Regions from separate parts of the Vibrio sp. ABH4_348 genome, predicted to be linked through region 2. Evidence: predicted binding sites of a transcription regulator. Region 2 holds the regulator's gene; the other holds the start of a gene.

Region 1 (6,086 bases), on a different contig from region 2:
GCGTTGTTATCGGGCTTCTCTCTTTTTGGGCTTTCTTGGCTCGGAGTTCCTGCAGCGGCGTTTGTCACTTCTGGGCTTGCCAGCATGGCAATTTACGCCATAGGCCGCAGCCGTAATATGGATGCGAAAGTCTTAATCCTAGCTGGAATTGTGGTGCTGTTTTTCTTCCAAGCGTTGCAATCACTCGCTCAATATTTAGCGTCACCAGAAGTACTGCAACAAATCGTGTTTTGGCTGTTTGGCAGCTTACTAAAAGCCAGTTGGTTGTCGTTTTTTGTATCCGGCGTGATTTTACTGGTTGGCTTATCGTTCGCTTTACCTAAAGTATGGGCACTCACAGCCTTGTCATCTGGCGAGGAGCGGGCTCAAGCTCTTGGGATCAATACCAGTCGATTGAGACTACAGATGTTTCTACTGTGCTCATTGTTAACCGCCGGCGCGGTTTCGTTTGTCGGAACCATTGGATTCATCGGCTTAGTTGCTCCTCACTTTGCCAGAATGTTAGTCGGGGAAGATCAACGCTTTTATTTGCCTTTGGCTGGCTTAATGGGGGCTTTGTTACTGTGTGCGTCCTCACTCGTCGCCAAACTGATTATTCCGGGCACCATTATTCCAATTGGTATAGTGACCTCATTGGTTGGCGTACCGTTTCTTTTGTATTTACTCGTAAGCCGCAGGTTTAACTGATGAAATCCCTCACAATAAAAAATTTAGCGGTTAGCCTTCGCGGTAAAACCATTCTTAGCAATGTGGAGGCGCGTTTTGTTGGTGGCGAGTTTTCCGCAATATTAGGCCCAAACGGAGCCGGAAAAACCACGCTGCTTAAATCCATCATGGGCATATTGCCTTGCCAAGGTGAAGTAATCAGTGAAGGAGAAGACGGTTTAATCATTCCCACCAAAGATTTTTCCTATCTTTGTCAGTTAAACAAATCATCGAGCCAATTGAAGGTGATTGAGTTTGTGTTGCTGGGTTTGGTCCATCAACTCAGCTGGAATATCAGCGCTGAACAAGAGCAAAAAGCGATCTCAATTCTTACAGAGTTGGGATTGATGCACCTCGCTACTCGTCAATTTTCGCAACTCAGTGGCGGTCAGCAACAGCTGGTTTCTTTAGCACAAGCACTGGTATCCAAACCCAAAGTGCTTTTATTGGATGAGCCCACCAGTGCGCTGGATTTAAAACACCAAGTTGAAGTCCTTGAACTCGCCCGCCAATACACCAAACAACACGGCACCATTACTATTGCGGTATTGCACGACCTATCGCTTGCGGCGCGCTACTGCGAGCACTTATTGCTTTTAGATGAAGGAATGATTCAGTACAGCGGACACCCTGATGAAGTTCTGGACTCTGAAAAACTATCGAAGATCTATCAAGTCCATGTAGACGTAGGGTGCTGTATTCACGGACACACCCATGTTACCCCAGTCAGAGCACTTTCCAGTGAGTGACAACAACAGGTAGTAAACTATGAATAATGGAGTGGCACTTGCCATTTTTTCGGCCTTTATTTTTAGTGTGATGAACGCACTAATCAAGGCGGCCAGTCTGACGATACCCAGTGCGGAGATCGTCTTTTTCAGAAGTGCGATTGGTAGTGTACTTATTTTGGCTTTGATGTGGCACGGGAATGTTCGCTTCTCAACCAAAGGGATTCCACTGCTGGTTGTACGTGGGCTATTTGGATCAGCCTATTTGTTGGCATTTGTGTATACCATCGCCCATATTCCTTTAGCCGACGCAGCCATTTTGGTGTATCTATCACCCTTCTTTGTGCTGATACTTTCTAGTTTGGTGTTAGGGGAAAAACTCCCCAAAAAAGCGATGTTACTGCTTCCTGTGGTGTTAGGCGGAGTGACCTTAGTCGTCAATCCATTCAGTTACGACTCGTTTAACCTATATGCCCTTGCTGGTGTAGCAAGCGCATTCTTTGCCGCTGCCGCTTCTATTACCATCCGCCACCTTAGTAAAAAGCACCATACCTATGAAATTGTTTTCTATTTTCTGTTTATCGCAATGTTGGTATCGGCGTATTTAATGAAGGATGATTTTGTCATTCCACAACAAATCGAATGGGTATGTTTAGTGGGTATTGGCGTTGTTTCTTTAGTCGGACAGATTTTCTTAACCAAGGCTTTTACTCACGAAAATGCGGCCGTGGTCGCGGTCACGCGCTATATTGGCTTGGCATTTAATATCTTATGGGGTGTCATTTTTTGGCACGAGCTGCCCGATTGGGTCACGTTACTAGGCGGTGCAGTGATTGTTGTTGCTTGTATTGCGTTGTCGTGGAAAGGACAAGCAAAGCCATCGTCACTCCCTAAAGAGCAATCAGCCAATTCTTAATTGCGACTCTGAATTCCAAGTTAAAAAGCCCGAACAAACGTTTGGGCTTTGCTTTTTTTGGTTGATTCGATTTCAGACTAGAGCAAAATCAAATAGCTTAGGAAAATCGCACCAAGAAGGTAAATAATTGGATGTACCTCTTTACCTTTACCCGCTACTACCATTGAAAACGCGTAGCTGATAAAGCCCATCGCCATACCGTTTGCTGGCGAGAAGCTCAAGACAGTAAACATAATGGTGAAGAACGCCGCAATGCGTGATTCTTTTCTATCCCACTGGATTTGACCAAGACGGCCAATCATATAAATGCCCACAACCACCATGGCTGGCGCCACCATCGCTGCCGAGAAAATGGAAAACAGAGGATATAAGAACAAAGAGACTAGGAACAAACCGGCAACTACAACAGCGGCTAGACCCGTTTTAGCACCTTGAGACGAGGCAATGCCAGACTCAGAGAACGCAGTAATCGAAGTTGTGCCCAACACGGAACCAATAACTGTGCCACCAGCATCTGCAACGAGTGCTGAGCGTGCATTAGGCACCTTGCCATCTCTATCGATAATACCGGCATCACGTCCTACACCAACTATGGTGCTCATACCGTCGAAAAAGTCGACGATTAGGAAGATCACCACAATAAATAGTAAGTCGAACATTTTCTCAGCCGTTAAGCCTGATAAGTCGAAAATAGCGCCAAATGTCCCTGCCATACTCGGTGGTGTAGAAACAAACTGCTCTGGCAATGGTGCGTTGCTGGTGCCGAATACTGCGTCTGCCGCAACCGTTAACACAATAGCTGACAGGAATGAAATAAAGGTCGCTAACTTGATATCGCGAATCATACAACCAAGAGCAATGAAGATACTGATATAAGCAATAATGACTTGCGGATCAGCGATATTGCCCATGCCGACCAACACAAACTTGTTATCAACAATAATGCCAGCGTTTTTTAATCCCAAAAACGCTATGAATAACCCAAGAGACACGGTAATGGCGTTCTTGAGATCTTCTGGAATCGATTCAATCAGAGACTTACGGATATTGGTCAGTGAAAGCAACAAATACAGCACGCCTGATAAAAAGATACCAAACAATGCCTCGTTCCATACCAACGCGACGGAACCACTGAGCAGCATACCTTTGAAAAAGCCGTTCATACTCATGCCCGGAGCAAGCATCACAGGGTAATTGCCCCAAATGCCCATGATCAAGGTTGCCGCTGCAGCTGCTAATGCGGTGGCAGTAAAGATGGCACCCTTATCCATACCTGGAATGCCACCCAAAATGGCAGGGTTGACCGCCAGAATGTAACTCATGGCTAAGAAGGTAATAAAACCGGCATAAAGCTCTGTACTTACGGTGGTTTTACGCTCTGAAATTTTAAATCTAGATTCGAGAATACTCGAGTGATTTTGGGGTTTTACAGCAGTGTCGACACTCACGAAGAAACCTTTGATGATAAATTTGTAAAGATACGTAGAAAGTGAAATAAATCGAAACCAAATGCTGATCGCTCTAGCGGTGCACGAGTATTGGTAGTTAACCACAACCACAAAGTGGAGCTCCATGGCACAAGAACTAAGTCTAATTGATTAGAATTATTCAGCACTTAATCGTTTGCGCGGCATTGTACGTCCCTTCATTCAAAACTCAACGGCTTTACCTAAGATACGCAGAAAAAAGCAAACGTTTGCCAGCATTCCATGATTTTTATCAAGTTAAAATGCGAATCTGTCAGAACAACACCCAACACGTACCAGAATGGATAGCTTTTTATTTGGCAATTTCACGAAAACAGCCGACAAAGTTAGTGAAAAGTCGGTGAGCAAATTCCATTTGTTGCATATAAAATTTGATTTCACTCGCACCCCAAACCACAAACGGTACATCATTCGGAATCTGCATATTCCTTAAGATAGTCACATGTTGAGATTTACAAATTATTAACATTAGGGTGGTGTTATTTGTATGGAGTACAGTAGAACTAAATTGAAAAAGCTGTCCTTGGTGGTTTTTTTCTTTCTATTACCGAACCTTGCAAACAGTCATAGCGCAAGCTCTCAAGATGGCTACTCCCCACGAATAATCGGAGGTAAAACAGCGCTTTCAAATTCCTACCATTACATGGCCGCCATTAAAGACGTGCTGTTCGACGGCCCAAGCTGCGCTGCAACCTTGATCGATGAGAAATATCTGCTGACAGCGGCACATTGTGTCGATGATAAAAATCCGGAATTTCTAGAAGCCAATATTGGTCTATACGATCTCAGTGAATGGGAAACCAGTGGCGAAAAACGCGGTATAACCAATATCTACATTCACCAAGATTACGGAAACCCCAGAATTTACAACAAAGATGTGGCCGTCCTCGAACTATCAGAGCCTGTCAGCGAGCAGGTAATCGCAAAAATCCCGCTAGTTGAACGTGAGCCAATTACTGCAAACGAATACGCCACAGTCATAGGTTGGGGCGATACAGATGTAAGACCAGAATGGCAAGAGTTCCCATACCAACTGCAGGAAGTAGATGTTCCCTTGGTAGAGCGTAGCGTTTGCAACAACTCTACTGGCTTAACCAATGACAACTACCGTTTTGTTAGTGAAACTGAGATTTGTGCTGGATACGCAGACGGTGGTAAAGATGCTTGCCAAGGCGACAGCGGTGGGCCATTACTCAAGCTAGTTGAAGGAAAAATAACGCAGATAGGGGTAGTTAGTTGGGGTGATGGCTGCGCCATGCCAAAACAATATGGTGTTTACGCCAACATCGCGGCGCTTAAGCCTTGGATCGACAATCAGATGAATCGGATTAGTTATCCTCAATACGTCCATCTTGGATTCAAAACCGCCAAATCTAAACACTTGCGTACTCTTACTTATACCAATCACCATCAAAACAATATCAAGATATTGAATATCGAAGCCGGCACTGCCGGGTTAAGAGTCGCTAACCAATCCTGCTATGCGGGCCTCACTCTCGAAAAAGGAGAGCATTGCACAATCCAAATTGAGATTGAAATTCCAGAGAGCCGCACGATTTTCAATAACCAGCAAGTTCTGGTTGTCACCACAGATCACAGAGAGACACCAATACTTACCACGACTTTCAATTCTTATGGCTTGACGGACTACGGAGACACGATGTCGATGTCTCAGCACACTAGTGCAAATAACAACCAAACTTACGTCAAACGCGACTGGAAAACGTTTGGTACCGGTGTTTACTCAGCCGAGCCTAAACATGGGGAAAAAGCGTATTTAATGTTTCCTGATTTACCAAGTGGTCAGCTCCATTTTGATTCACAAGTGTTTATGAGGCCAGATAGTGGGCAACTCTCGTTCTATTTGAATGGAAGACGAATATACAACCTCAGTGAAACCGGCTCAGCCTCGATACCCAAGCCTATGAATATCACAATTAATATGACCGAGCCCAAAAACACGGTCACCCTCGTTTACTTTAGATATCATGAAAATGAGAATGAAAAAAACGTAATTAGGGTTAAAAATATCACGCTCGATTCGGTGAGAAACTGGATAAGTCGCCCTTCCGTTATCTATGTATCTACCCCTTCTCAAAGCAATCTGTCCGAAAGGACTTACAGCGAAAGCGGCGGCAGTACATCTATCTTATGGTTTGCCTTTTTTTCGGTTATCGCTAGCTTACGGAATCGTAAGCAAATCAAAAATCACTTCAACGATTCAACAGGCAAATGAAACAACGCGCATAC
Region 2 (6,086 bases):
ATCCACAAATCTATCGCTTGCTGGCCCCAGTTAATGATGCGATCCAGCTTCATTTGCAAACCAAATAAGGTCTCACCAATAAAGTCCAATTCTTCGCGATCTTGAACCTGCTCTTGGATATCGAGTATTTGGGTTTGCATTTCATTACCCGCCGCTTGCAACGTGTCTTGCAATTCGCGAAGTGTCGAAGAGGTTTCTGTCAGCAGCTTTTCACAATTATTGATTGCCTCACGCCAATCTTTATTCAGCAGTTCAGCGATTTCTTGTTTAACGGATTGCTGTTGTTCATCCATAACTCGCTGGTTTAGGTCAATTTGATCAAATATTTCACCGACCGAGTAACGCAGCACGCCGTAGACTTTGTTTTTCCAGAAGCTGAGATCACCACCTTTTTTGGCAGCGGACACCACTTTGGCCATTTCGTCTGCCACCACTGACAGCTGAATCGACAACTTTAGCTTTGAAAACTCGCGATGTCGCACGTAATAGTCACTGATACCAACTGCCAAAGGAGATAGTCGATAAATACTCGCCCCATCGGTGACTTCGCTGGTAAACCGGCTCAACAAACGTTGTTGAACCAAATCATTAATCGCATTGTTTGCCCGAAAGGCTGACGTACTACCAGTGTCAGGGAATAAGTCGCTGACAATGGCAAACGCATCATGAAGCTCACCTTCTCCAAGCTCTTCGTCATATCGTTCTTGGCTTAAGACAGAAAGCGCAATGACAAATGCCAGTCTTTCTGTGGAGAGGTTGAGAGAAAAGTCGTGCTGTTTTACCCAACCGACTAACTCGTCTAAGGATTGCTCCATGAGCGCAGTTGTTTGTTCACTCATGTTGTTACCTAGCTTTTGCACACTTCAAAGACGTTAAGTGTGTAAGGGTTTTCTTGCTGTCACGTGAATGTATCGCCCCATTGAACGATAGGGTTCTTGACGGCAGAAGTTGGTCTCTAGTTCCAAGACTTGCTCTGGACTATAATCGCCCATGTATTCTTGGTTGCCAATGTAATCGCTGAAACAGCGAATACCGGTTTTCTCAATAATTTCACAACCCGTTGCTTCAACCCATTTATATACATCTTCTGGCCAAAGGCCTTGTTTAGGCTGTAACTTAAAGCGCTTTCTGTGTGGCATTCCTTGCAAAACATGCGGAATATTGCCACACACCACATTTTTATAAACCAATCCATGTTGGTTGTAGAACATCACTGATGCAAACCCGCCCGGTTTAACGTAATCGAGTACTTGTTCCAACACGGATTTGGGGTCTTCCAACCACTCCATGACGGCGTGAAACAAGACTAAGTCATATCGCTCAGTTACCTTGTCTGACAAAGTTTGGATAGCAGAATGAATTAGCCGATACTGATCACTCAACCCATTTTTTGCAATCTCCGCTTCCGCCAACTTAAGCATTTCAGAAGAAAGATCACACAGTGTAATTTGATGGCCTAGTGTAGCGATTTTCTGAGACACTTGAGCCAAGCCACCGCCTGCATCTAGTACGTTCAAGCTTGATGTTGACGCTTTTAATGTATCGAGAACTCGGCTAATATCTTGCCAAACAACCACTTGCCGAATCTCACCTTTGTCAGACCCGTAGATGTTTTTTGCAAATTTGTGGGCAATGTCGTCGAAATTGCGGTCTTCTGTCACAGGTGCTGCGCTATCATGGTTCGGATTCCGCTATTCTGTCATAAGCGCTTCAGGAATAAAGCGCCTTCGACTTTTTTTACATTCAATTGATGTTTTTTCGGGCTAATTGATTATGTTTGAGCTGAAAAAAGTAGTGTCAGCATTACTTATGCCGTTACCGGCCATGCTTATCATTGGTTTTTTCGGGCTGATGTTAATCATGTTCACCACTCGCCAGAAAACGGGCTGTATGGTGGTATTGTTATCTTTTGTCGGTATTTTTCTTATCGCATTCCAACCCGTTTCATCTCGACTTCTTATGCCGCTCGAAAGACAGTATTCGGCGTTTTTTCCCGTTGATGAACCGATCGATTTTGTGATGGTATTAGGGAGTGGCCATGTGGTCGACGACGACATCCCCCCCACTTCTGAGCTCAGTCGAACTGGTTTGATGCGACTAACAGAAGGCATACGAATTCTGCGCATGTACCCCGGTGCAAAACTAATCTTGTCTGGTTATGCGGCAGGCTCTGAAGTAAGTAATGCACGAATGATGGCCAAAGTTGCACTGGCACTTGGCGTATCAAAATCCGACATTATCTTACTCGAGACAGCCAAAGATACCTGGGAAGAAGCCCGCCAAGCTGCTGCATTTGTCTTGCAAAAGCGTTTAGTGGTGGTAACGTCGGCAAGTCACATGAAACGTGCCCTGCTCGAATTCAACTCGGCTGGTCTTGACCCGTATGCGGCGCCAACCAATTTTCTGGCACAAAAGAATATCGATGCGCCATGGGAAAAGTACACCCCAAAAGGTAAGTATTTAGAGCAGACAGAAAGATACTGGCACGAAACATTGGGTCGAATCTGGCAGCAACTGCGAAACTGGGCATCAAGCTACGAAGAAGTGGTGATTGAAGCATCGGAATCCAAAGTTTAAAAAGCCAAACGATTGCATTTATAAAGTGCATTACTTCACCCGTGCAATCTATTGCCAGCGTTTCGATTAATGTCTAAAATCGTTCAAAATTGCGAATAATTGACGCTAAATTCGAGAAAACCGCTGAAAACAGCGGTTTTCTTGTTTCATTAAGACCTTTAACACCCATTGCAATCGCATTCACTCTGCTGCGATCGGTGTATTATTAGAGTAAAGGCATAACACAACAGGACCAACCTATGGCTACCATCAAAGACGTGGCTCGTTTAGCCGGCGTTTCAACGACCACTGTGTCACACGTAATCAACAAGACTCGTTTTGTCGCGGACGCGACCCAAGAGAAGGTGATGGAAGCCGTTAAAGAACTCAACTACGCGCCGAGTGCAGTTGCACGCAGTCTGAAATGCAATTCTACACGTACTATCGGCATGCTAGTCACACAGTCGACTAACCCATTTTTCTCAGAAGTCATCGACGGAGTAGAAAGTTATTGTTATCGCCAAGGTTACACTCTGATTTTGTGTAACACCGGCCGTATCTATGAAAAACAACGTGATTACATCCGTATGCTCGCTGAAAAACGCGTGGATGGCATGTTAGTCATGTGTTCTGATTTAACTCAGGAACTATCTGAAATGTTAGATCGCCAATCAGACATCCCGAAGGTGGTGATGGATTGGGGACCAGAAAGTTCACATGCGGACAAAATCATAGATAATTCAGAAGAAGGCGGCTATCTAGCGACAAAATATCTCATCGACAGTGGCCATAAGGACATTGCGTGTTTAAGTGGCTATTTTGAAACCGCAGCGTGTAAAGAACGTATTGCCGGTTTTAAACGCGCAATGAATGAAGCCAATTTGACTGTTGAAGATGATTGGATTTTGGAAGGCAATTTCGAATGTGATACTGCCGTATTAGCAGCCGACAAAATTATTGCCATGGATAAAAAGCCAACCGCAATTTTTTGCTTCAATGACACTATGGCACTTGGCTTGATGAGCCGCCTGCAACAAAAAGGCGTGAAGGTCCCAGACGATATTTCTGTGATTGGTTACGACAATATCGAACTGGCCGAGTACTTTTCACCGCCTTTGACCACCATACACCAACCCAAACGTCGTGTGGGTAAAAATGCATTTGAAATCTTATTGGAACGCATCAAAGATCGCGCTCATGAAAAACGAGTCTTCGAAATGCAACCTGAAATTGTGGTTCGTGACACCGTTAAACGCTTGAAATAGGCGCCTTAGCATACAAGTGTAAAAGTGCGAGTTTTTAGGCAATTTTATGCACAAAGTGAGAGACAGACAGGCATTAATAGCAAGACCGACTGATGAGCATAAAATATATTGTGACTGCAATCACAAATGCATCACGGTAGTGTGATAATTACCCAAAATTTTATTTTATCCTTTAATCACTGATTTCCGCCACGCACAGGGCAAACCATTCGAAAGGATGGGACGCAAAGCTTCCGGCCTGAATCTGTGAAGAAGTATGACTGCAGTATGTGTCTTCAACATAGAAAGGTAGCGGGGTTGCCGATGGTAAAAATGCAGATTGTTTACATCCAGTTGACATTCATTTTGCATCGATTTGCTAATCTCTCGGACCTGATTGGTGGCATAGCTAGAACCGAGAAACTACAGCATGGATAAACCAATACTCAAAGACTCAATGAGACTATTCGAACAGTTTGGAACTGTTAAGTCTCGTTCAATGTTCGGTGGATTTGGCATTTTTGTAAACGAAGTTATGTTTGCACTTGTCGTTAACAATAAACTCCATATTCGAGCAGATAATTCAACTACCAAGCAATTTAAACAACTTGATCTGGAACCGTACGTGTACAAAAAACGTGGATTCCCTGTGGTCACTAAGTACTTTGCAGTCCCTCAGCAATGGCTTGATTCTGAAGAGCAACTGCTGGTTGTCGCTAAAGAGGCATTGGAATCAGCCCGCCAGGAAAAGCAAGAGCAGAAACAAGCCAAACCAAACCGTCTTAAAGACCTCCCTAATTTGCGTTTAGCGACTGAAAGAATGCTGAAAAAAGCGGGAATTGAAACGGTAGAACAGCTCGAAAACGCTGGGTCTGTAGAGGCGTTTCGCTCAATTCAAGAGACTCACTCCTCGGAGGTCAGTGTCGAACTGCTGTGGGCCCTAGAAGGTGCCATATTGGGGCAACACTGGTCTGTTATACCGCAAGAACGACGCGACGAACTCAGTCATCAAGTCAACTAAGTCCCATGACTTAAGTATTCTTTGTTGAAGACCACCAATCGGTGGTCTTTTTGTTTTCACGGCAAATAGAGTGAAACTATGAAAATTAAACAGAATTTTTCTTGAGGATTTTCGGTCTTATTTTATGGTTAGATAAGAGCTACTTGTAAAGTAAGTTCAAGCCAGCGTGTGTTATGTAAGTTGTTTGAGAGAACTATGAATAAAAAACTGATCGTCGCTTTATTGCTAGTCATTGCCATTGTCGTGTTATCAACACAGTTTGGCCATTTGTTTACGTTGGAAAATGCCAAGCAATACCATCAGGATTTTAGCCAAACCATCCAGAACAACTTCTGGCAGTCTGCGGCTATCTACTTCACCGTCTACATTTTAATTACAGCGCTTTCGATTCCTGGAGCAGCAGTTGTCACATTATTAGGCGCGGCTCTTTTTGGCTTTACCTCTAGTCTTGTTTTGGTTTCTTTTGCCAGTACCATTGGCGCAACGATTGCGTTTTGGAGCAGTCGTTATCTACTGCGCGATTGGGTGCAAAATCGCTTCGGCTCTAAGCTGGAAACCATTAATCAAGGTATCGAAAAAGATGGTAGCTTTTACCTGTTTTCATTGCGTCTTATTCCTGTCTTTCCGTTTTTCGCGATTAACTTGCTGATGGGATTAACGCCAATTAAGACATCTAAGTTCTATTTGGTTAGTCAGCTTGGTATGTTGCCTGGCACTGCGGTATACCTCAATGCGGGCACTCAACTCGCGCAAATCGATTCGTTGTCCGGTATTGTCTCTCCAGCGGTTATCGCCTCTTTTGTACTTTTGGGCGTTTTCCCGATTTTAAGTAAATGGGTTATGGACAAGCTTCGCCCACAAGCCAATTAATTTGTCTTGTATGGATTTAAAAGTATTCTCGAGCACCTTCCCCACCGAGTGCTACATTGTGCAAGGCTTACTTCAATCTGCAGGTATTGACTGCCAGGTTCGTGGTGATGGTATTAGTAGTATTTATGGTGAAGTACCGATCTCTGAAGATACTGCGGTCACTGTCGTGATTGAACGGTTATCAGATCAACAACACGCTCTTAAGCTCATTAGTGAATATGAATCGGCGAAACATCGACCATCATGGAAATGTGCCAAGTGCTTGGAAGACAATGATGGGGCGTTTGATTTTTGCTGGCAATGCGGTAAAGCGGCTAGCTGATGGGTAGTTTGCAGTCATCAAATCGTTAGGTCTGTTTTCCTTGTATTTCGGTCGATAAACGCGATGCTCTGTT

The links. Region 2 encodes PurR, which represses purine synthesis genes. Its sites were predicted from a motif close to TNANGNAAACGTTTNCNTNA; they were not measured.
Region 1: ACXAFJ_RS17565 (NCS2 family permease) is a predicted target of PurR. The motif match lies at 4,034-4,053, and genes of this name have one in related genera.

What each region holds. Positions count from the first base shown of each region.
Region 1 is NZ_JBSWVW010000002.1:818,227-824,312, reverse strand. Features, by position in the region: gene ACXAFJ_RS17580 (FecCD family ABC transporter permease) at 1-687, shown strand, start outside; gene ACXAFJ_RS17575 (ABC transporter ATP-binding protein) at 687-1,454, shown strand; gene ACXAFJ_RS17570 (DMT family transporter) at 1,474-2,349, shown strand; gene ACXAFJ_RS17565 (NCS2 family permease) at 2,427-3,797, opposite strand; gene ACXAFJ_RS17560 (S1 family peptidase) at 4,324-6,072, shown strand.
Region 2 is NZ_JBSWVW010000001.1:908,887-914,972, reverse strand. Features, by position in the region: gene mukF (chromosome partition protein MukF) at 1-839, opposite strand, end outside; gene cmoM (tRNA uridine 5-oxyacetic acid(34) methyltransferase CmoM) at 873-1,661, opposite strand; gene elyC (envelope biogenesis factor ElyC) at 1,774-2,577, shown strand; gene purR (HTH-type transcriptional repressor PurR) at 2,817-3,821, shown strand; cyclic di-GMP riboswitch class I at 4,011-4,126, shown strand; gene ACXAFJ_RS04205 (TfoX/Sxy family DNA transformation protein) at 4,231-4,821, shown strand; gene ACXAFJ_RS04200 (TVP38/TMEM64 family protein) at 5,017-5,691, shown strand; gene ACXAFJ_RS04195 (putative signal transducing protein) at 5,702-6,013, shown strand; gene ACXAFJ_RS04190 (alpha/beta fold hydrolase) at 6,031-6,086, opposite strand, start outside.